3 regions of the Micromonospora sp. NPDC005707 genome follow, and region 3 is predicted to be linked to each of the others. Evidence: predicted binding sites of a transcription regulator. Region 3 holds the regulator's gene; each other region holds the start of a gene.
The links. Region 3 encodes HrcA, which represses chaperone genes, less so after heat shock. Its sites were predicted from a motif close to GGTTNGCACNCTCNNNNNGAGNGTGCNAACC; they were not measured.
Positions count from the first base shown of each region.

Region 1: a site for HrcA is predicted at 5,358-5,388, ahead of groL (chaperonin GroEL). Genes of this name have one in related genera too.
Region 2: a site for HrcA is predicted at 5,442-5,472, ahead of groES (co-chaperone GroES). Genes of this name have one in related genera too.

Region 1 covers NZ_JBEXYR010000005.1:241,264-248,955, reverse strand. Annotated here, with positions in the region: gene ABZ452_RS11695 (GNAT family N-acetyltransferase) at 1-895, shown strand, start outside; gene paaN (phenylacetic acid degradation protein PaaN) at 948-2,621, shown strand; gene ABZ452_RS11685 (GNAT family N-acetyltransferase) at 2,682-3,200, opposite strand; gene ABZ452_RS11680 (cold-shock protein) at 3,425-3,628, shown strand; gene ABZ452_RS11675 (hypothetical protein) at 3,745-5,310, shown strand; gene groL (chaperonin GroEL) at 5,586-7,208, shown strand; gene ABZ452_RS11665 (hypothetical protein) at 7,276-7,518, opposite strand; gene ABZ452_RS11660 (GNAT family N-acetyltransferase) at 7,604-7,692, opposite strand, start outside.
Region 2 covers NZ_JBEXYR010000002.1:290,771-298,462, reverse strand. Annotated here, with positions in the region: gene ABZ452_RS03910 (ABC transporter permease) at 1-187, opposite strand, end outside; gene ABZ452_RS03905 (ATP-binding cassette domain-containing protein) at 184-999, opposite strand; gene ABZ452_RS03900 (substrate-binding domain-containing protein) at 1,107-2,207, opposite strand; gene ybaK (Cys-tRNA(Pro) deacylase) at 2,430-2,909, opposite strand; gene map (type I methionyl aminopeptidase) at 2,920-3,735, opposite strand; gene ABZ452_RS03885 (helix-turn-helix transcriptional regulator) at 3,800-4,066, shown strand; gene ABZ452_RS03880 (methyltransferase domain-containing protein) at 4,068-5,294, opposite strand; gene groES (co-chaperone GroES) at 5,607-5,921, shown strand; gene groL (chaperonin GroEL) at 5,992-7,635, shown strand.
Region 3 covers NZ_JBEXYR010000003.1:3,774-11,465, reverse strand. Annotated here, with positions in the region: gene ABZ452_RS05230 (SDR family oxidoreductase) at 1-416, shown strand, start outside; gene ABZ452_RS05225 (16S rRNA (uracil(1498)-N(3))-methyltransferase) at 449-1,183, opposite strand; gene dnaJ (molecular chaperone DnaJ) at 1,185-2,327, opposite strand; gene hrcA (heat-inducible transcriptional repressor HrcA) at 2,400-3,422, opposite strand; gene ABZ452_RS05210 (DUF4870 domain-containing protein) at 3,654-4,277, shown strand; gene hemW (radical SAM family heme chaperone HemW) at 4,353-5,576, opposite strand; gene ABZ452_RS05200 (enoyl-CoA hydratase-related protein) at 5,596-6,381, shown strand; gene ABZ452_RS05195 (hypothetical protein) at 6,483-7,343, shown strand; gene ABZ452_RS05190 (MOSC domain-containing protein) at 7,412-7,692, opposite strand, start outside.

The DNA of each region.
Region 1 (7,692 bases), on a different contig from region 3:
CGAGGCGCCGCTGCGGCACCCCATGCCCGGCGTCGACACCCACTGGTGGGTGGCCCGCCTCGACGGGGTGCCCGCCGGCTGGGCCCGGCTGTACCTGCACACGCTGGACAACACCGAGAACGCCAGCGTCGAGCTGATGGTGGACCCCGCGTACCGACGGCGCGGGGTCGGGCGCGCCCTGCACGAGCACGGGCTGCGGCTGCTGCGCGAGCACGGCGGCAAGCGGCTCGTCGGTTCGACCGTCACCGCGCTGCCCGGGGATGAGAGCCGACAGTTGCCCGGAGCCGCCTTCGCGGCGGCCGTCGGCGCGAAGCCGGCGCTCGCCGACGTCCGCCGCCGGCTGGACGTCACCGCGCTCGACCGGCCCCGGCTGGCCGGCCTGCTGGCCGAGGCTCGGGAGGCGTCCGCGGGCTATCGCGGCGTCCGCTGGTCGGACCACACCCCCGAGGAGTACGTCGCCGACGTCGCCTACCTGGAGGGCCGGCTGCTGCTGGACGCGCCCCTCGGTGACCTCGAATGGGAGCAGGAGAAGGTCGACGCCGAGCGGATCCGGGGCACCGAGCGGGCGCTCGACGCGCGCGGGGTCCGCCGGTACAGCGCCGGGGCGGTGCACGAGGCGTCCGGCCGGCTGGTGGCCTGGAGCATGGTCAGCCTCGACGCGAGCAGCACCTGGCACGCCTGGCAGCAGATCACCATCGTCGACCCGGACCACCGCGGCCACCGGCTCGGCCTGCTCACCAAGATCGAGAATCTGGAGCACGCGCTCGCCCATGAGCCGGAGCTGCGCGTGATCGACACCTACAACGCGGCGGCGAACACCCACATGATCGCGATCAACGAGCAACTCGGCTACCGGCCGGCGGCCGGCTCGACCGACTGGCAGCTGACGATCTGACTTGTGACACGCCACTACTGATCTGGTGGCTCGCTGTTGCATGATGGCGGGCATGACGGAGACCCCGCACCCCCTGTACGACAGGCACGCCGAGACCCTCAACCGGGCGCTGACCGCGATCACGGAGCGCGGGTACTGGTCCGCCTATCCCGAGTCGCCCAGCCCCCGGGTGTACGGCGAGACCGCCGCCGCCGACGGCAAGGCCGCCTTCGAGGCGTACCTGGGTGGCGACTTCCCGCTCGACCAGCCGGGCGACGGCGGCACGGTCGCCACCGAGGTCAGCCCGTTCGGCCTGGCGCTCGACGTGCGCTACCCGCACGCCACGGCCGACCAGCTCGTGACCGCCGCCACCGCCGCGCTGCCGGCCTGGCGCGACGCCGGCCCGCAGGCCCGGGTGGGCGTCTGCCTGGAGATCCTCGACCGGCTGCACAAGAACATCTTCGAGCTGGCCAACGCGGTGCAGTTCACCAGCGGCCAGGCCTTCGTGATGGCCTTCCAGGCCGGCGGCGCGCACGCGCTGGACCGGGCGCTGGAGGCGATCGCCTACGCGTACGCCGAGATGACCCGGCACCCGGGCACGGCCGGCTGGGAGAAGGCCGCCGGCAAGGGTGACCCGCTGCGGATGAGCAAGACCTTCCACGTGGTGCCTCGCGGCGTGGCCCTGGTGATCGGCTGCAACACCTTCCCGACCTGGAACTCCTACCCGGGGCTGTTCGCCTCGCTGGCCACCGGCAACCCGGTGGTCGTCAAGCCGCACCCGCGCGCGGTGCTGCCGCTCGCCATCACCGTGAAGTACGCCCGCCAGGTGCTCGCCGAGGCCGGCTTCGACCCCAACCTGGTGCAGCTCGCCCCCGAGGCGGCCGGCGAGAAGCTCGCCTCGACCCTGGCCCTGCACCCGGCCGTCAAGATCGTCGACTTCACCGGCTCCACCGAGTACGGCGACTGGCTGGAGGCCAACGCCCGGCAGGCCGCCGTCTACACCGAGAAGGCCGGCCTGAACACGGTGGTGATCGACTCCACCGACGACTTCGCCGGGCTGTGCCGCAACCTGGGCTTCACGCTGACCCTGTACAGCGGCCAGATGTGCACCACCTCGCAGAACCTGCTGATCCCCCGGGACGGCATCGAGACCGACCAGGGGCACAAGAGCTTCGACGAGGTGGCCGCCGGCATCGCCGGTGCGGTCGCCAAGCTCACCGCCGACCCGGCCCGGGGCGTCGAGCTGACCGGCGCGATCGTCAACGACGGCGTGCTGGAGCGGCTGGAGGAGGTCACCAAGGTCGGCGAGCCGGTGCTGGAGTCGCGGACCGTGGCGCACCCGTCCTTCCCCGACGCCGTGGTGCGGACGCCGACCGTGGTGAAGCTCGACGCGGCCGACACCGCGACCTACTCCCGCGAGTGGTTCGGCCCGATCTCGTTCGCCATCGCGACCGACTCGACCGCGCACAGCCTGGAGATCCTCCGCTCGACCGTCGGCGAGAAGGGGGCCCTGACCGCCGGCGTCTACTCGACCGACGAGGCGGTGCTGGACGCGGCCGAGGCGGCCGCTGTCGATGCCGGCGTGCACCTGTCCTGCAACCTGACCGGCGGGGTGTTCGTCAACCAGTCCGCGGCGTTCTCCGACTTCCACGGCTCGGGGGCGAACCCGGCGGCGAACTCGGCGCTGACCGACGGCGCGTACGTGGCGAACCGGTTCCGCATCGTGCAGAGTCGCCGGCACGTCTGACGCTCGCCGCGTCCGGGTGCGTCTGTTGTCGCCGGAGCGACGACAGGCGCACCCGAACCGTCAGGCGGGACGGCGCATCTGGAGTTCGCGCAGGGTCGGGATCCTCGGGTGCGGGACGCGCACGCCGGTGTCCACGAAGCCCAGCTTCTCGTACGCCCGGCAGGCGCGGTCGTTGCCGACCACCACCTCCAGCATCAGCTCGGGCCGGCCGCACGCCCTGGACCAGGCCGCCACCTCGTCCACCAGCGCGCCGAGCAGCCCCCTGCCCCGCCAGGCCGGCGTCACGTAGACGGCGTAGATCACGGTCAGCCCCGGTTCCCCCGGATCGACCGTGCCGCCGGCGTGACCGACCAGCCGGCCGCCCGGGTCGGCCACGAACTGGGCGTTCTGCTCGCCCTGCGAGACGGCGGCGATCCGGGCCGCGTACTCGGCGTGCGGCCGGGCGGCGGCCTCGGCCACGGTCTCCAGGAACGCCAGCGGGGAGTCGGCCAGCATCTCCAGCCGGAGCGCCCGCATCCGGGCGGCGTCCGCCGGGCGGACCCGTCGGACGGTGGTGGTCGTGGTGGGCGCGCTGGTCATGTCGCATGCATACCGGAAGGGTCGCCACCCGCGCCCGGCCGGGCCCGGACTGCGACCGGAATATGCCCGATTTGTGGTCGTGCGCGGTCGTCACGCCTCGTGTAGCGTGCGATTTCGGTCACACGATTCAGCGGCCGTCGCCGATCGCTGAGCCGGTGGCCCACCGGTGCCGGTCCGCCGGTTCCCGGGGTCGTGGAACGCCGCGCAGAGTGAGGAAGTGCACCGTGGCACAGGGCACCGTGAAGTGGTTCAACTCCGAAAAGGGCTACGGCTTCATCGCCGTCGACGGCGGGCAGGACGTCTTCGTCCACTTCTCCGCGATCGAGATGGACGGCTACAAGGCGTTGGACGACGGCCAGCGGGTCGAGTTCGAGATCGCCCAGGGCCAGAAGGGCCCGCAGGCCGAGCGGGTTCGCGTCATCGCCTGATCCTCCGTGGCCGCCGCCCGATCGGCGGCCGCGTCACCCCGACGAGGGGGCTGCGGCGCAGCCCCGCGCCGTGGAAGATCATGGACCGTTCCAGCCGCCGCTGCTGAGGAGGGTTCATGTCCGACCTGCCCCCGTCGGGTTCCACCGAGCCGGTGCCCCCGGCGTCGCCCGGTGTCCCGGTCGACCCGACCCGGTCCACGCCGCCGGCCGCCGCGCCGGCCCCGGCGTCGGGGCATGCGGTCGACCCCACCGCGCCCGGCTCGACCACCCCGACCGACCCGGCCAGCCCGGCCGATCTGATCCGGCCCGCCACTCCGGCCGGCCCCGCCGTGCCGGCGCAACCCGGCCCGTCGACCGACCCTGCGGCTCCCGCCCAGGCAGGCCCGTCGACCGACCCTGCGGCTGCCGCCCAGGCCGGCCCGTCGACCGACTCTGCGGCTCCCGCCCAGGCCGGCCCGTCGACCGACTCTGCGGCTCCCGCCCAGGCCGGCCCGTTCGGCAATCCCGTCGCGCCCGCCCAGCCCGCCTCGCCGGCCAGCCCGGGCGGGTTCGCCGTTCCCGCTCAGCCAGGGCCCGAGGGCTGGGGCGGCGTCGCCGGCCAGCCGGGAGTCGGCGGGCAACCCTGGGACGCGTACCCGGCCGGGCCGCCGCAGGGCTGGACCTGGCCGGCCGGTGGCGCTCCGCAGCCCGGGGCGCCCTACCCCGGCGGCTACCCGCTGCCGGGCGCGGCCTACCCCGGCCACCCGCTGCCGGGCGCGGCCTACCCCGGCCACCCGCTGCCCGGCGCGGCCTACCCCGGCTACCCGCTGCCCGGCCAGCCGTACGGCTGGCACCCGGGTCTCGACCCGCAGGATCCGCTGGTCACCCCGCCGCACGCGGGCGTCGGCGGCTGGTTCAGCCGGTGCGGGGGCGCGCTGCGGCGCGGCTGGCGGCAACTCCTGCCGATCATGCTGCTCACCCAGACCGTTCCGGCGGCCGTGATCGCGGTGATCTCGCTCGCCCTCGCACCGACCGAGCAGCCGGTCACCGGCGCGGACGGCGCCCCGGTGCTGCCCAGCGGCTACTTCGAGCACGTGTTCGCCTTCTACGGCGCCGTGCTCCTCGCCGCGCTGATCTTCGGCCCGCTGCAGAGCGCCGGCTGGGCCGCCGGCACCTGGGTGGTCGCCCGCCAGGCGGCCGGTGAGCCGGTCGGGGTCGGGGCGGCGCTCCGCTACGGGCTGCGCCGCGCCCTCGGCCTCTGGGGCTGGACCATCGTGGCCTCGTTGCTCATCACGGTCGGCGCCTGCTTCTGCCTGCTGCCCGGCCTGTACGCGGCGTTCGCATTTGCCCTGTTCGGCCCGATCTACCTGTTCGAGCGGCAGGAGCCGATCGGCCGGGCCTGGCGGATGTTCCACCAGCGGTTCGGCATGGTGCTCGGCCGGGTGGCGCTGGTCATCGGCGTGCTGATCGCCGCCGCGGTGCTGGACGGCGCGCTCGGGCTGGTCAACCAGCTCGCCTTCGGGGTGGACCCGATGGCCGCTCCCGGCACGGCCGCGGGCGCCGTGACGCTGGCCGTGGTGGGCGCGGTGCTGGCGACCCCGGCCTATCTGGCGCAGCTCGTCGGGCTGGTCGCCACGTACGCCGAACAGCGGGCCCACGAAGGCCCGGTGAACGCCGCCCGACTGGCCGCGGAACTCGGCTGAGCGGGGGCAGCGTGCTTGCACTCGGCTAGGGAGAGTGCTAAACAAGTCATTGGCACTCGCGTACGGTGAGTGCCAATGGTCGGGACGGTAGGGCCACGGTCGTGCCGGTGTCGAGATGGCGCCGGAGCGGCACGGGGCCGGTCGTCGCGGGCTGTCCGGCCCGACCGAGGAGACGTCGTCGTCGCCAGGTGGCGACGTCCCCAAGGTGCGTACACCAGACGGCCCATCCGGGGAATCCCCGGGTGGCCCGTGAGTGTCCAGGAGGACAACGCCGTATGGCCAAGATGATCGCGTTCGACGAAGAGGCGCGCCGCGGCCTCGAGCGGGGCATGAACCAGCTCGCCGACGCCGTGAAGGTGACCCTCGGCCCCAAGGGCCGCAACGTCGTGCTCGAGAAGAAGTGGGGTGCCCCCACCATCACCAACGATGGTGTGAGCATCGCCAAGGAGATCGAGCTCGAGGACCCCTACGAGAAGATCGGCGCCGAGCTGGTCAAGGAGGTCGCGAAGAAGACCGACGACGTGGCCGGTGACGGCACGACGACGGCGACCGTCCTGGCCCAGGCCCTGGTCCGTGAGGGCCTGCGCAACGTGGCCGCCGGCGCCAACCCGATGGCCCTGAAGCGGGGCATCGAGGCGGCCGTGGCCAACGTCTCGGAGGAGCTGCTGAAGCTCGCCAAGGACGTGGAGACCAAGGAGCAGATCGCCTCCACCGCCTCCATCTCCGCCGCTGACCCCAGCGTCGGTGAGATCATCGCCGAGGCGATGGACAAGGTGGGCAAGGAAGGCGTCATCACCGTCGAGGAGAGCAACACCTTCGGCCTCGAGCTCGAGCTCACCGAGGGCATGCGCTTCGACAAGGGCTACATCTCCGCCTACTTCATGACCGACCCGGAGCGTATGGAGGCCGTCTTCGACGACCCGTACCTCCTGATCGTCAACAGCAAGATCTCCTCGGTGAAGGACCTGCTCCCGATCCTGGAGAAGGTCATGCAGTCGGGCAAGCCGCTGCTGATCATCTCCGAGGACATCGAGGGTGAGGCCCTGGCGACCCTGGTGGTCAACAAGGTCCGTGGCACCTTCAAGTCGGTCGCCGTCAAGGCGCCGGGCTTCGGTGACCGCCGCAAGGCCATGCTGGCCGACATCGCCATCCTCACCGGTGGTCAGGTCATCAGCGAGGAGGTTGGCCTCAAGCTCGACGCCGTCAGCCTCGACATGCTGGGCCGCGCCCGCAAGGTCGTGGTGACCAAGGACGAGACCACCATCGTCGACGGTGCCGGCGACGCCGACCAGATCCAGGGCCGGGTCAACCAGATCCGGGCCGAGATCGAGAAGAGCGACTCCGACTACGACCGCGAGAAGCTGCAGGAGCGCCTGGCCAAGCTGGCCGGCGGTGTTGCGGTGATCAAGGTCGGCGCGGCCACCGAGGTCGAGCTGAAGGAGCGCAAGCACCGCATCGAGGACGCCGTCCGCAACGCGAAGGCCGCCGTCGAGGAGGGCATCGTCCCGGGTGGTGGCGTCGCGCTGGTGCAGGCCGGCAAGACCGCCTTCGACAAGCTGGACCTGGCCGGCGACGAGGCGACCGGCGCGCAGATCGTCAAGATCGCGCTGGACGCCCCGCTGCGGCAGATCGCCGTCAACGCCGGCCTCGAGGGTGGCGTCGTCGTCGAGCGCGTCCGCAACCTCGACCCGGGTCACGGCCTCAACGCCGCGACCGGCGAGTACGTGGACCTGCTGGCCGCGGGCATCATCGACCCGGCCAAGGTGACGCGTTCCGCCCTGCAGAACGCCGCCTCGATCGCCGCGCTGTTCCTCACCACCGAGGCCGTCGTGGCGGACAAGCCGGAGAAGACCCCGGCCGCCCCGGCTGGCCCGGGTGGCGGGGAGATGGACTTCTGAGTCCAGCTTCACCAGCACGCCGAAAGGGGGCGGGCCGCGTCAGCGGTCCGCCCCCTTTCCGTCTGTCTCAGGTCGGCAGTCGGCGCTGGTTGCGCCGCTTGTGCGCCCGGTCGTAGGGCGGCGTGAGCCGGATCGGTTCGTCCACCGGTTGCAGTGGTTCCTCGGCGGCGGGTCCATCCGCCGCGGTCATTTCCGCGAGCTGTTCGGCGTCGCCGAAGTCGAGCCGGTCGAACGGCAGTTGGCCGGGAAGCTCGCCGACCGGTCGCCAGCTCGCCGGCTGGTCGTCGGTCCGTTCGTCGTCCGTGGTCATGCCCGCCTCCTCTAATTCCCGACCGTAGGGGCCGGTCGATGGCCGAGGAGGCCGAACGGCATTATTGCCGTCTATGTAACTTTAGTTACTTCTGTCCGTTCAGTGCCTTCCGGTACAGGAAGAACACCCGCTCGATCCGCGCGCCGGCCGCCCCCGAGTAGAACGGCACCGGGC
Region 2 (7,692 bases), on a different contig from region 3:
CGGCCGTGAAGAACGTCGGGCGGGCGATCGAGAAGCCGGCGGCGAGCGCGAGGAGCATGAACACGGCGGGCAGCGCGCCGATGTCGCCACCGCGTACCCGGCGCCAGTAGTTGCTGAGGTGGGTGCCGACGGTGGGCGCTGGCGTGACCGCGGCGGGGCCCTCCCTCTTGACGGCGGTGGTGGTCATCGGACGGCTCCTGGAGTCGTGTCGGCGGGCGCGGCGCCGGTGCCGTTGCTGCCCGAATCGGCGAGGCCGAGGTCGCCGGAGCGACCGGCGGTGATCAGCTCGACCACCTGCGCGTGCGTGATGTCGCTGGTTTTCACCTGGGCGACCATCTGGCCGAGGTAGAGCGCGGCGATGCGGTCGGAGACCGCGAAGACGTCGTTCATGTTGTGCGAGATGAGCACCACGGCCAGGCCGTTGTCGGCGAGCCGGCGGACCAGCTCCAGCACCTGGGCGGTCTGCGCGACGCCGAGGGCGGCGGTCGGCTCGTCCAGGATGACCAGCCGGCTGTTCCAGAGCACCGCCTTGGCGATGGCCACGGTCTGGCGCTGGCCGCCGGAGAGGCTGGACACGTGCTGGCGCAGCGACTTGACGGTCCGCACGCTCAGCCCGGCCAGGGTCTCGGCGGCCATCTGCTCCATGGTCGGCTCGTCGAGCACGATGCCGCTGCGCTTCTCCCGGCCGAGGAACATGTTCTGCACGATGTCGAGGTTGTCGCAGAGCGCGAGGTCCTGGTAGACGACCTCGATGCCCAGCGCGGCGGCGTCCCGGGGGCTGTTGATGCTCACCGGCCGGCCGTCGAAGTGGAACTCGCCGCCGTCGGTGGGATGGATGCCGCTGATGCACTTGACCAGGGTCGACTTGCCGGCGCCGTTGTCGCCGACCAGCGCGGTCACCTCGCCGGGGTACGCGGCGAAGGCCACGTCGCGCAGCACCTGGACGGGACCGAAGCTCTTGTCGATCCCGCGTAGCTCCAGCAGGGGGGTTGCGGACACGGGGTTCTCCTTGGGAACGGAGGGGAGGTCTCGGATCCCGTCCGGCGTCGGCGCCGCCCGGCACGGGTGTCCGTGCCGGGCGGCGCCGCCTGGTGCGGGGGGATGGGTCAGCTGATGCCGGCGTCGGTGCAGAGCTTGGCGAAGTTGCCGGTGCAGAGCTCGTCCTTGGTGACGTAGCCGTCCGTCACGACGTCCTTCACGTTGTCCTTGTAGATCGCCTTCGGCTCCAGCAGCACGGCCGGGACGTCCCGTCCGCCCTCCGGGTCCTTGACGGTCTGGCCGGTGTCCTTCTTCTGGCCCTTGGCCAGCCCGATGGCCAGCTCGGCGGCGGCGTCCGCCTCCTTCTTGACCGCCTTGTAGACCGTCATGCACTGGTCGCCCAGGAGGATGTTCTGCAGGCCCTCCTTGGTGGCGTCCTGACCGGTCACCGGGACCTTGCCGTTGAGCTTGTTCTTCTTCAGCACCGAGATGGCCGCGTTGCCGAGGCCGTCGTTGGCGGCCAGCACCCCGTCGATCTTGCCGCCGGCCTTGGTGAGCTGCTGCTCGAAGATCGTGGCGGCCTGCGCGTTGTCCCAGGCCGGCACCGAGTCGTCGGCGACCTTGGTGTACTCCTTCGAGTCGAACTTCGGCTTGAGCACCGAGTCGTACCCGTTCTTGAACAGGGTCGCGTTGTTGTCGGTCGGCGAACCGTTGAGGTAGGCGATCGACGGGTTCTTGGCGCCCTTGTCGGTCAGGCACTTGCTCAGGCCCTCGCCCTGGAGCTTGCCGACCGCCTCGTTGTCGAAGCTGACGTAGTACTGGGCGGAGCCGCCCAGGGTCAGCCGGTCGTAGTCGATGGTGGCGACGCCCTGCGACTTGGCCTTGTCGAGCACGGCCTTGCCGGTGCCGGAGTCCAGGTTGACGATCATCAGCACGTTGACGCCGTTGGTGATCATCTGGTCGGCGATGGTCTGGAAGGCGTTCTTGTCGTTCTGGGCGTTCTGGATGTCCGACTCCACGCCGGCCGCGTCGAACGCCTCCTTGAGGTACTTGCGGTCCGCGCCCTCCCACCGGGCGGAGGACTTGCTGTCGGGGAGGATCACGCCGATCTTCGGCTTCTTGTCGGTCGAGCCGCCGGCCTGGTCGGAACCGCCGTTGTCACCACAGGCGGCCATGCTGCCGGTCGCGAGAAGACCGACGGCCGCGAAGGTGAGGAAGCCCTTGCGCATATGCATGGGTCCTTTCGGGGGTTGGGGGAGTTGTTGTCGGTGTTTTGTTGTGCCCGGCAACGTATTCCTCCCCGCCGAAGTCGCGCAAGGGAGCCGAGGTCAGAAGTTTGTTGGCGGCAGTAACAATTCAGCAACGCAAGTGACACCCCGCCGTCACCGTGCGGAGAGCGCTCCCCCGGGTGGCGTGCGGAAACGCTCCCAGCCGACCCGGGGAGAGGTGGCTCAGCGGGTGGCGATCGGCGCCGTGACGGCACCGGTCAGCGCGACCAGGTCGGCGGGGGCGAGCTGCAGTTGCAGGCCGCGGCGCCCCGCCGAGACGTAGACCGTCGGATGCTCCAGCGCGGAGGCGTCGACGACCGTGGGCAGCCGCTTGCGCTGGCCGAGCGGGCTGATCCCGCCGCGGACGTACCCGGTGGCCCGCTCCGCCACCGTCCGGTCCGCCATGGCCGCCCGCTTGCCGCCGGCCGCCGCGGCCAGGGCCTTGAGGTCCAGCTCGCCGGTGACCGGCACGACCGCCACGGTCAGCGCGCCGTCGACCTCGGTGACCAGCGACTTGAACACCTGGGCCGGTGGCACCCCGAGGGCCGCCGCGACCAGGGCGCCGTAGTTCGGGGCGTCCGGCGAGACGTCGTACGGGTGGGTGCTGTGCGCGATCTTCCGCTTGGTCAACAGTGCCGTCGCCGGAGTGCCCTGTCCCGCCATGAGCGACAAACTAACCCGCGGCAGCCTGCCCGGTGCGGTCGCCCGGCCTGCTGCTGTGCCCGGAGCGGCGGGTCAGCACCCGGGGGCCGGCCTCGGTGATCGCGACGGTGTGCTCGGAGTGGGCCGAGCGCGAGCCGTCCGCGGACCGGATCGTCCACCCGTCCTCGTCGAATCTGATCTTGTCGGTGCCGCGGCACAACCACGGCTCGATCGCGATCGTCAGGCCGGGCTTGAGCTTCATGCCCCGGCCGGAGCGGCCGGTGTTGGGCACGTGTGGGGCCTCGTGCATGGTGCGGCCGATGCCGTGGCCGCCGAATTCGTTGTTGACCTGGTAGCCGTAGCGGCCGGCGACCCCGGCGATGGCGGCGGAGATGTCGCCGATCCGGTTGCCCGCCTGCGCCGCGTCGATCCCGGCCTCCAGCGCGACCTCGGTGGCCTCGATCAGCTTCAGGTCGTCCGGGGCGGGAGTGCCGACGACGACGGACAGCGCGGAGTCGGCGACCCAGCCGTCGATCCCGACCGCCATGTCGATGCTCAGCAGGTCACCGTCGCGCAGGGCGTAGTGGTGCGGCAGGCCGTGCAGCACGGCGTCGTTGACCGAGAGGCACAGGACGTTGCGGAACGGGCCGCGGCCGAACGACGGCGTGTAGTCCCAGTAGCAGGACGCCGCGCCACGCTCCTTGATCCGGCGGCGGGCGTGGTGCTCGAGGTCCATCAGGTTGACCCCGACGGCGGCGACCTCACGCAGCTCCGCCAGCAGCTCGCCGACGAACTGGCCGGTCACGGCCATCCGGTCGATCTCCTCGGCGGACTTGAGTTCGATCACGATCAACCCTCCCCTTCTCTTGCGGTATTTTTATACCACGGCGGCCGGGGTCTATCCTGCTGGCATGGTTCGCCCACCGCTCACGCCGGAACAGGTCGCAGCGGGGCAACGCCTCGGGGCGGCGCTCCGGGTCGCGCGAGGCGACCGCAGCCTCGTCGAGGTGGCCGTGGCGGCCGGCATCTCGCCGGAGACGCTGCGCAAGATCGAGGTGGGCCGGCTTCCGGCACCCGCGTTCGGCACCGTGGTCTGCCTCAGCGAGGTCCTCGGCGTCGCGCTCAGCGACCTGGCCGAGGTGTGGCTGGCCGACCTGCGCGTCCGCGAGGCGTCCTGACTCAGCCGGGCACCGGGCGGCAGAGCAGCACGGTCGGCGCGCCGGCCACCCGGGTCAGCACCAGGCTGGCCGCCGCGTCGCCGGCCAGCCGCAGATCCCGGCGCAGCTTCTCCGGCTCCAGCGCCGAGCCGCGCTTGAGGATCTCCACGCGGCCGACCCGGCGCTCCCGCAGCAGGGCGCGCAGCCGCTTCAGCGAGAACGGCAGGACGTCGGTGATCTCCAGGCAGCGGGCGAACGGGGTCGGCCGGGCCTCGTCGCCGTACAGGTAGGCGATGCTCGGGTCGGCCAGCGTCGCGTCCAGCTCGCCGGCCAGCTCGGCGACCAGGTGCGCGCGCACCACCGCCGGGTCCGGGTCGTACAGGAAGCCGCGGGGCCGGCCCACCGGCGCCTCGGCGTCACCGGTGCCGGTGAGCTGGTAGGAGGCGACCCCCGCTCCGCCGGAGGCGTCGGGTGGGTGTCCGTCCTTCTCGCGGAGCACGGTGGCGCGGCGGGGCACCGCCGCCAGCGCGCCGCACCAGAGCGTCGCCTCGACCAGGTCGCCGTCGACGCTCACCCACTCCGCCTCGGCGCCCGCCGGGATCAGCGCGTGGTCCAGTCCCGGGGCCACCTTCACCACCGTGTGCGGCACCCGCTCGGCCAGCCCGGTGACGAAGTCCCAGGGCGGCGAGTAGGCGTTCGGGTCGAAGATGCGCCGGCCGGTGCCGGCCTTCCGGCGGGCCGGGTCGCAGAAGACCCCGTCGACCCGGCCCACGTCGAACGCCGTGGCGTCCCCACACTCCACCGTGAACAGGTCGCCCAGCCCGGCCGCCTCGGCGTTCGCGGCGGCCATCGCGGCGGTCACCGGGTCGGCCTCGACGCCGTACACCCGGATGCCGGCGCGGGCCGCGGCGAGCGCGTCCGCCCCGAGGCCGCACCCCAGGTCGGCGAGGGTGGCGACGCCCGCGGCGCGCAGGCGCTCCGCCCGGCGCCGCGCCACGACCCCCCGGGTGGCCTGCTCCAGGCCGGCCCGGGTGAGGAACATCCCGGCCGCCGCCGGGCCGAACTTGCCCACGGCACGGCGGCGCAGCTCGGCCTGGGTCAACGCCGCCGCCGCGAGCCCGGCCGGCACCCCGGCGGAGCGGAGCGCCGCCGCCGCCGTCAGCGGGTCGCCGCCGGCCACCCGCGCCGCCGCGTCGAGCGCGGCCGACCCCTCGGGGGTACGCAGGGCGGCGAACTGTTCCAGGTCCACCCGGGCATTCTCCCGGCCACCCCCGGCCGACCGCCCCGGACCCCTCGTGGCCCGTCGTCGTCGACTCCGGTCCGGCCGGATGACGCGACACGAGGCGCGGCGCGTTGGCACTCTCCTTGACGGAGTGCTAGCCGAGGAATAACCTGCGATTAGCACTCTCACCCTGAGGGTGCCAACGCCCGGGCCCTGGTGTCCGGGGGTTGAGCGCCAGGCGGACCGGCACCCGCGACGACGGCCCCGCCCGGTGGCATGTGGCAGATTGACGCTGGTCGGCGTGCCGACCGGCAACGACACCAAGTACCCCAGGAGGGTATGCCCGTGACTACCGCGACCAAGGTTGCGATCAAGCCGCTCGAGGACCGCATCGTGGTCCAGGCGAACGAGGCCGAGACCACCACCGCCTCGGGCATCGTGATCCCCGACACCGCCAAGGAGAAGCCGCAGGAGGGCACCGTCCTCGCTGTCGGCCCGGGCCGGATCGACGACAAGGGCAACCGCGTGCCGATCGACGTCAAGGTCGGCGACACCGTCCTCTACTCGAAGTACGGCGGCACCGAGGTCAAGTACGCCGGCGAGGAGTACCTGGTGCTCTCCGCCCGCGACGTCCTCGCGGTCATCGAGAAGTAAGCAACCGATCAGTGTCGTTGCCCCGGTCCGGCTCGCCGGGCCGGGGCAACGTCGCTTCGAAGGGATACAGATGGCGAAGATCCTGAGCTTCTCGGACGACGCCCGGCACCTGCTGGAGCACGGTGTCAACGCCCTCGCGGACGCGGTCAAGGTCACACTCGGCCCGCGCGGGCGCAACGTCGTCCTGGACAAGAAGTTTGGTGCGCCCACGATCACCAATGACGGCGTGACGATCGCCAAGGAGATCGAGCTCACCAACCCGTACGAGAACCTCGGCGCGCAGCTGGTCAAGGAGGTGGCGACCAAGACCAACGACGTCGCCGGCGACGGGACCACCACCGCGACCGTGCTGGCCCAGGCCATGGTCCGCGAGGGCCTGCGCAACGTGGCCGCCGGGGCCAACCCGACCGGCCTCAAGCGGGGCGTCGACGCGGCGGCCGCCAAGGTCTCCGAGGCGCTGCTCGGCCGGGCCGTCGAGGTGGCCGACAAGGAGTCGATCGCGCACGTCGCGACGATCTCCGCGCAGGACAGCACCATCGGCGAGCTGATCGCCGAGGCGATGGAGCGGGTCGGCCGCGACGGTGTCATCACCGTCGAGGAGGGCTCTGCTCTGATCACCGAGCTGGAGGTGACCGAGGGTCTCCAGTTCGACAAGGGCTTCATCTCGCCGAACTTCGTCACCGACGTGGAGGGGCAGGAGTCGGTCCTGGAGGACCCGTACATCCTGATCACCACGCAGAAGATCTCGGCGATCGAGGAGCTGCTGCCGCTGCTGGAGAAGGTTCTCCAGAACAACAAGCCGCTGCTCATCATCGCCGAGGACGTCGAGGGCCAGGCCCTGTCCACGCTGGTGGTCAACGCGATCCGCAAGACCATCAAGGTCTGCGCCGTGAAGGCCCCCGGCTTCGGCGACCGCCGCAAGGCGATGCTCCAGGACATGGCGATCCTGACCGGCGCCGAGCTGGTCGCCCCGGAGCTGGGCTACAAGCTCGACCAGGTCGGCCTGGAGGTGCTCGGCACCGCCCGTCGCGTCGTGGTCGACAAGGAGAACACCACGGTCGTCGACGGTGGCGGCCAGGCCGCCGAGGTCGCCGACCGGGTCGCCCAGATCCGCAAGGAGATCGAGGCCTCGGACTCCGAGTGGGACCGGGAGAAGCTGGCCGAGCGGCTGGCGAAGCTCTCCGGTGGCATCGCGGTGATCAAGGTCGGCGCGGCCACCGAGGTCGAGATGAAGGAGCGCAAGCACCGCATCGAGGACGCCATCGCCGCGACCAAGGCCGCGGTCGAGGAGGGCACGGTCCCGGGTGGCGGCGCCGCCCTGGCCCAGATCCTGCCGGTGCTCGACGACGACCTGGGCTTCACCGGTGACGAGAAGGTCGGCGTCTCGATCGTGCGCAAGGCGCTGGTCGAGCCGCTGCGCTGGATCGCGCAGAACGCCGGCCACGACGGCTACGTCGTGGTGCAGAAGGTCGCCGGCAAGGAGTGGGGCAACGGCCTCGACGCCGCCACCGGCGAGTTCGTCGACCTGGTCAAGTCCGGCATCCTCGACCCGGTGAAGGTGACCCGCAACGCGGTCACCAACGCCGCCTCGATCGCCGGCCTGCTGCTCACCACCGAGAGCCTGGTGGTGGAGAAGCCGGAGAAGGCCGAGCCGGCCGACGCCGGTCACGGCCACGGCCACGGGCACGGCCACCAGCACGGCCCGGGCTTCTGATCCCGAGTCGTACGGCCTGACGTCAGGGCACACCGCCAGCCGGCGGTGTGCCCTGAC
Region 3 (7,692 bases):
AGACCAACCTGACCGGCGCCGCGAACGCCACCTGGTGCGCCGCCCAGCACATGCGCGAGCGGGGCGGCCGGATCGTGAACGTGTCGTCCCGGGGCGCCTTCCGGGGTGAGCCCGAGCAGCCCGCGTACGGGGCGAGCAAGGCGGGGCTGAACGCGCTCGGTCAGTCGTTGGCGCTGGCCCTGGCCCCGTACGGCATCGCCGTGGCGACGGTCGCGCCCGGCTTCGTGGCGACCGACATGACCACCACCCACCTCAGCGGCGAGCGGGGCGACGCGATCCGCGCCCAGTCCCCGTTCAACCGGGTGGCCCGCCCCGAGGAGATCGCCGCGGCGGTGCACTGGCTGGCCAGCCCTGAAGCGGAGTGGGCGTCGGGAACGATCGTCGACCTGAACGGCGCCTCCTACCTCCGCACCTGACACGCCCACTCGCAGCGCCGTGCGGGGCGGGTCTACCAGCGGGACAGGCGGGTGGACAGGACGGTCAGCGCGGCCACGCCGGCTGTTGACGTGCGGAGCACCGACGGGCCCAGGCGGACCGGGCGGGCGCCGGCCTCCCCGAAGGCCGACAGCTCGGTGTCGGTGATGCCGCCCTCGGGGCCGACCACCAGGACGATCTCGCCGGCGTCGGGCAGCTCGACCGTGGTCAGCCGCTCCTCGGCCTCCTCGTGCAGGACGAACGCGGCGGCCGCGCCGGCGATCCGCCGGGTCACCGTGGTGGTCGACTCGTCGGGCGTGCCCGCCACCACCGGCAGCCACGGCCGGCGGGCCTGCTTGGCCGCCTCCCGGGCGGTGGCCGCCCACTTCTCCCGCGCGCGTACGCCCCGGTCCCCGCGCCACTGGGTCACCGAGCGGGACGCCGCCCAGGGGACGATCTCGTCCACCCCGACCTCGGTCATCGCCTGCACGGCCAGCTCGCCCCGGTCACCCTTGGCGATGCCCTGCACCACGACCAGCCGGGGGACGGACGCGTCGGCGTACCCCCGGGAGGTGACCCGGAGGTCGAGGGTGCCCCTGCCGACGGCCGTGACCACCGCGCCGGCCGTGCCGCCCCGCCCGTCGGCGAGCAGCAGCTCCTCGCCGACGCGCAGCCGCTGCACGGTCGCCGCGTGGTGCCCCTCGGGGCCGTCCAGCGTCAGCGTGTCACCGGTGGGCAGCGCCTCGACCAGGAACAGCGGCGCCGACACCTCAGGCGTGCCCGTTGAAGGCGTCGCGCATCCGGGAGAAGAAGCCGCCCTGCTTGGTCAGCTCGGCGACCTCCTCGCCGCGGGTCTTGGCGAAGTCGCGCAGCATCCGCTCCTGGTCGGCGTCGAGCTTGGTCGGGGTCCGCACGTCGAGGTGGACGTAGAGGTCGCCCCGGCCGGTGCCGCGCAGGTGCGGCACGCCCCGGGCGCGCAGCCGCAGCGTGCTGCCCGGCTGGGTGCCCGGCTTGACGTCGACCGTCTCCTCGCTGTCGAGGGTCTTGATGGTCAGGCGGGTGCCGAGCGCCGCCGCGGTCATCGGCACGGTGACCCGGCAGTGCAGGTCGTCGCCCTTGCGCGAGTAGACGTCGTGCGGGCGCTCGTGGATCTCGACGTAGAGGTCCCCGGCGGTGCCGCCGCCCGGACCGACCTCGCCCTGCTGGGCCAGCCGGATCCGCATGCCGTCCTCGACGCCCGCCGGGATCTTGACGGTGAGCGAGCGGCGGGTGCGCACCCGGCCGTCGCCCGCGCAGGTCGGGCAGGGGTGCGGGATGGTGGTGCCGTAGCCCTGGCAGACCGTGCACGGCCGGGCGGAGACCACCTGGCCGAGGAAGGTCCGCTGCACCGACTGCACCTCGCCCCGGCCGCCGCAGGCCTCGCAGGTGGCCAGGTGGGTGCCGGCCGCGGTGCCCGCGCCGGAGCAGGTGGTGCAGAGCACGGCGGTGTCGACGGTGATCGGCGCCTCGACGCCGAACGCCGTCTCGTTCAGGTCCAGCTCCAGCCGCAGGATCGCGTCGGCGCCCGGCCGGGTACGCGGCCGCGGGCCCCGGCTGCCGCCGGCCGCCCCGCCGAAGAAGGCGTCCATGATGTCCTGGAAGCCGACGAACGGGCCGGCGCCGCCCGGACCGCCCGGACCCGCGCCCCCGCCGCCCGGGGCGAGCGGGTCGCCGCCCAGGTCGACGATCTGCCGTTTCCGATCGTCCGAGAGCACCTCGTACGCGGCGTTGATGTCCTTGAACTTCTCCTGTGCCTCCGGGTCCGGATTGACGTCCGGGTGGAACTGCCGCGCCAGCTTGCGGTAGGCGCGCTTGATCTCGTCATCGGAGGCGTCCCGGCTCACGCCGAGAATGCCGTAGTAGTCCCTGGCCACTGCGTTCGGTGTCCTCATGTTCGTCTCGCGTTGCGCCGGTCGTCGGCCGGAGCCGGCCGTCGGTCTGACTGGTCAGTTCTGGGCCAGCAACTCGCCCACGTAGCGTGCCACGGCCCTCACCATGGCGATATTGCCGGGGTAGTCCATCCGGGTCGGCCCGAGCACGCCGAGCCCACCGACGATCGTGCTGCCCGGGCCGTACCCGGTGCTGACCACCGAGGCGGCCCGCAGGTTGTCGATCTCGTTCTCGTCGCCGATGAGCACCCGGGTGGTGCTCGGCTCGGCCTCCCCGATCAGCTTGAGCAGCACGACCTCCTCCTCGAGCGCCTCGAGGATCGGGCGCAGCGAACCCTGGAAGTCGAGCAAACCACCCCGGGTGAGGTTGGCCGTGCCGGCCAGCGCGATGCGCTCCTCGTGCCGTTCGACAAGGGTCTCCAGCAGCACGCTGGAGAGCGTGGCCATGGCCGGGCGCAGCTGCGGGGTCGACTCGTCGACCAGGGCCTGCACCAGCGGCGGGGTGTCGGAGAGCCGGGAGCCGACCAGCTTCTCGTTGACCACCCGGCGCAGGTCGGTCACGTCGTCGGGGGCGACCGGCCCGGGCATCTCGACCAGCCGCTGCTCGACCCGGCCGGTGTCGGCGATCATGACGACCATCAGCCGGGTGGTGGAGATCGGCACCAGCTCCAGGTGGCGCACCTTGGAGCGGGCCAGGCTCGGGTACTGCACCACGGCGACCTGCCGGGTGAGCTGGGCCAGCAGCCGAACGGTGCGGTGCACCACGTCGTCCAGGTCGACCGCGCCGACCAGGAAGCGCTCGATCGCCCGGCGCTCGGCCGGGCTGAGCGGCTTGACCCGGGAGAGCCGGTCGACGAAGAGCCGGTAGCCGCGGTCGGTGGGCACCCGGCCGGCGCTGGTGTGGGGCTGCCGGATGTAGCCCTCCTCCTCCAGCACCGCCATGTCGTTGCGGACGGTCGCCGGGGAGACGCCCAGCTGGTGGCGCTCGACCAGGGCCTTGCTGCCGACCGGCTCCTGCGTGGCGACGTAGTCCTCGACGATCGCGCGCAGCACGGCGAGCTTGCGGTCGTCGAGACCCATCTCCCCACCTCCTGACGCACCTCGTCCGCCCCGGCGCGCGGCGTCCGCCGGGCGTCTGGCACTCGACTGTAGCGAGTGCCAGTCTACGTCGGCCGACCCGCCGACGCGATGATCAGCGACGTACCTCCGGCCCGGCCCGCCGCACATCCGACCCGCCAGGGCCGAACAGCCGGACATCCCGGGCGATCTCGCTCTGGTGTGCCCTTGCCCCCGGGACCTACCGTGACGTCCATGACTGAACCTCCTCGCCCTCCCGGAGCGGGGGACTCCGGCGCACCGCCGCCGGAGCCGACCCCGCCGTCGGCACCGTACGGCTCGTCGCCGGCCGGCGAACCACCCACCGCACCACTGTCCGGGGCGCCGGCCGGGGGCGGCTATCCCCCGCCCGGTGGCTATCCCCCACCTCCCGGAGGCCAGCCGCCGTCGGGCGGCTACCCGCCCCCGGGCGGCTATCCCCCGCCGGGCGGCGGCTACCCGGGCGGCGGCGCCTACGGGCCGCCCGCCGGCTACGCCAACAACGACGACAAGACCTGGGCCCTCGTCGCGCACTTCGGCGGGGCGGCGGCGATGTTCGTCAGCGGCGGTGTGCTGGGTTGGCTCCCGCCGCTGGTCGCCATGCTGGCGCGGGGCAACCAGTCCCCGACCGTGCGCCAGCACGCGGTGTCGGCGCTCAACTTCCAGCTCGTGTGGTCGATCGTGGGCCTCGTCGGCTGGATCCTGAGCTGCATCCTCGTCGGCTTCCTCGCCGTCGGCGCGGCCGTCATCATCGGCGTGATCTTCGGCATCATGGCCGGGGTGAAGGCCAACGAGGGGCAGCCCTACCGCTACCCGATGTCGGCCAACCTGATCAAGTGAGCCCGGCCCGGCCGGCCCGGAGGGCCGGCCGGGCCCGTCCGGGCAGCGTCGCGGGCGTGGGCCGGCCGGAGCCGGTCAGGGCAGCAGGTCGCGGACGACCGCGTCGGCGAGCAGCCGGCCGCGCAGGGTGAGCACCGCCCGCCCGGCGGCGTACGCGCCCGCGTCGAGCAAGCCGCCGGCCCGGGCCCGCTCGGCGCCCGCCCGGCCCGCCTCGTCGAGCCCGGACAGGGCCAGTCCGTCGGCGAGCCGCAGCCGCAGCATCACGTCCTCCATGTGCGCCTCGTCCGGCGTGAGCAGCTCCCGGGCCAGGCCGGGCGACTCCCCGGCGGCCAGCCGCTGGGCGTACGCGGTCGGGTGCTTGACGTTCCACCAGCGCACCCCGCCGACGTGGCTGTGCGCCCCCGGGCCGAGGCCCCACCAGTCGGCGCCGGTCCAGTAGAGCAGGTTGTGCCGGCACCGGGCCGCTTCCGAGCGGGCCCAGTTGGAGACCTCGTACCAGGAGAAGCCGGCCGCGCCGAGGGCCGCCTCCGCCGCGAGGTAACGGTCCGCCGCCACGTCGTCGCTGGGGTACGGCAGCTCGCCGCGGCGCATCCGCGCGGCCAGCCGGGTGCCGTCCTCGACGATCAGGGCGTACGCGCTGACGTGGTCCACCCCCGCCGCGACCACCTGCTCCAGCGAGGCGGCGAAGTCCTCGGCACTCTCCCCCGGCGTGCCGTAGATCAGGTCCAGGTTCACGTGCTCGAACCCGGCGTCCCGCGCCTCCAGCGCGGCGGCGGTGGCCCGGCCGGCGCTGTGCTGCCGGTCGAGGATCGCCAGCACGCCGGGCGCCGCGGACTGCATGCCCAGCGAGATCCGGGTGTAGCCGGCGGCCCGCAGCGTCTTGAGCGACTCCGGGGTGACCGTCTCCGGGTTGGCCTCGGTGGTCACCTCGGCGCCGGCGGCCAGCCCCCAGGTGCGGTCGATGCCGTCGAGGATCCGGGCCAGGTCGTCGGCGGGGAGCAGGGTGGGCGTGCCGCCACCGACGAAGACGGTGTCGACCCGGGGCGGCGGGGTGTCGCCCAGCACCCGGCCGGCGAGGGCCAGCTCGGCCAGCACGGTGTCGGCGTACGTCTCGCGGCTGGCGCCGCCGCCGAGCTCGGCGGCCGTGTAGGTGTTGAAGTCGCAGTAGCCGCACCGGCTGGCGCAGAACGGGACGTGCACGTACACGCCGAAGCCGCGCGCGCCGACGGCGCGGCGGGCGGCAGCGGGCAGCGCCCCGTCGCGCGGGACGGGTTCGCCTTCTGGAAGGACGCCGGGCATGGCCACTAGTGTGCCCGGCATGACCTCTCCGGACGCTCTCGTGCGGGTCGCCACGGCCCGTGGGGTGACCACCCTCACCCTGGACAGCCCGCACAACCGCAACGCGCTCTCCACCCCGCTGATGACCGAACTGCTGGCCGGGCTGGCCGCGGCGGTCGCCGACGGCGCGGTCCGGGCCGTCGTGCTGGACCACACCGGCCCGGTGTTCTGCTCCGGGGCCGACCTGAAGGAGACGGCCGCCGCGTACGCCAGCGGTTCCGTGCCGGCCGGGATGCTGGGCGACGTGCTGGTCGCGGTCCGGGAGTGCCCGAAGCCGGTGCTCGCGCGGGTGGCCGGGCCGGCGCGGGCCGGCGGGCTGGGCCTGATCGCCGCCGCGGACCTGGCGGTCTGCGCCGAGGAGGCCACGTTCGCCTTCACCGAGGTCCGGATCGGGGTGATCCCGGCGGTGATCTCGGCGACCGTGCTGCCGCGGCTGCACCCCCGGGCCGCCGCCGAGCTGTACCTGACCGGCGACATGTTCGACGGCCGGCGGGCCGCCGAGATCGGCCTGGTCACCGCCGCCGTGCCGGCGGACGCGCTGGACGACGCCGTGGACCGGTACTGCGCCTCGCTGGTGAAGGGCGCACCGAAGGCCCTCGCCGGCACCAAGGAGCTGCTGCGCCGCCCGGCCGCCACCGACCTGCGCGCCGAGATCGCCGAGTTGGCCGCGCTCTCCACCGGGTACTTCCTGTCCGAGGAGGGCCGGGAGGGCGTCCTCGCGTTCCGGGAGAAGCGGCCCGCGGCCTGGGTGCCCGCCGCAGACTGAGGCCGGAGGTGCCGGGTCGGCTACGGACCGTGAGGCGTCCGGTCGGCCGACCCGGGGACGGGAGTGGGCGACGTACGCTTGGCGGGCTGTCGGGACTGGGGGTGCGGGTGCGAACGCGAGCGGCGATCGTGGCATCGGGTGTGGTGGTGGCGGTCCTGGCCCTGCTCGGCGTGTGGTTCGTCGCGAAGCAGTTCGGGCACCAGCTGCGGCTGCCGATGGCCAGCCGGACCTGCACCGTCAAGGCCGACGGCGAGGTCGTGCTCAGCGCCGACCAGATGGCCAACGCGGCCACCATCGCGGCCATCGGGGTGCAGCGCAAGATGCCGGAGCGGGCCGTGGTGGTGGCGCTGGCGACGGCCTACCAGGAGTCGCACCTGCGCAACATCGCGCACGGCGACCGGGACTCGCTCGGCCTGTTCCAGCAGCGCCCGAGCCAGGGCTGGGGCACCCCCGACGAGATCCGCGACCCGCGCTACGCGGCCAAGAAGTTCTACGCCGCGCTGAAGAAGGTCAAGGGCTGGGAGAAGCTGCGGGTCACCGAGGCCGCCCAGCGGGTGCAGCGGTCGGCCTACCCCGAGGCGTACGAGAAGTGGGCGGACGAGTCGCAGGTGCTCACCCGCGCCCTGCTGGGGAACGCGACCGGGGCGGTGGCCTGCACGGTCGGCCCGACGCCGACGATGCGCGGCCCGGCCGCCGCCAGCGCCCTGATGCAGAGCCTGGCCCTCGACTGGGGCCTGCCGGAGCTGAGCTCGGGCACCGACCTGACCGGGCTGACCGTGCCGGCCGCCGACAGCCGCAACGGCTGGCGGTACGCCCACTGGCTGGTCTCGCACGCCGACGACCACGGGGTGAAGCTGGTGCGGTTCGGCGGCCTGGAGTGGACGGCCGAGCAGGGCACCTGGGCCAAGGTGAAGGGCGACCCGGCGACCCAGGTGCTGGCCGAGGTCTTCGCCGCGGCCTGACCCGGCGCGCCGCGGCCTGACCCGGCCCGCCGCGGCCTGACCCGGCGCGGCGCGGGCGGTCCGGGCGGTCAGCCGGCGGCGGCGCCGAGGCGGCGGCGGACCTTGGCCCGCACCGACTCGGGCAGCTCCGGCACGTCGAGCAGGCGCGGCAGCAACTCCGGTTCGAGGGTGGTCGCCCGGAACACCTCGCCGATCGTCACCCCGTGCGCCGGCCGGTCGACCACCTCGACGGGATCGCCGGTGCCCACGTCACCCTCGCGCAGCACCCGCAGGTACGCCCCGGGCGCACCCCGCAGGGTGAACCGCTTGATCAGGTCGGGCACACCCCAGAAGCCGACGAAGGTGGTGC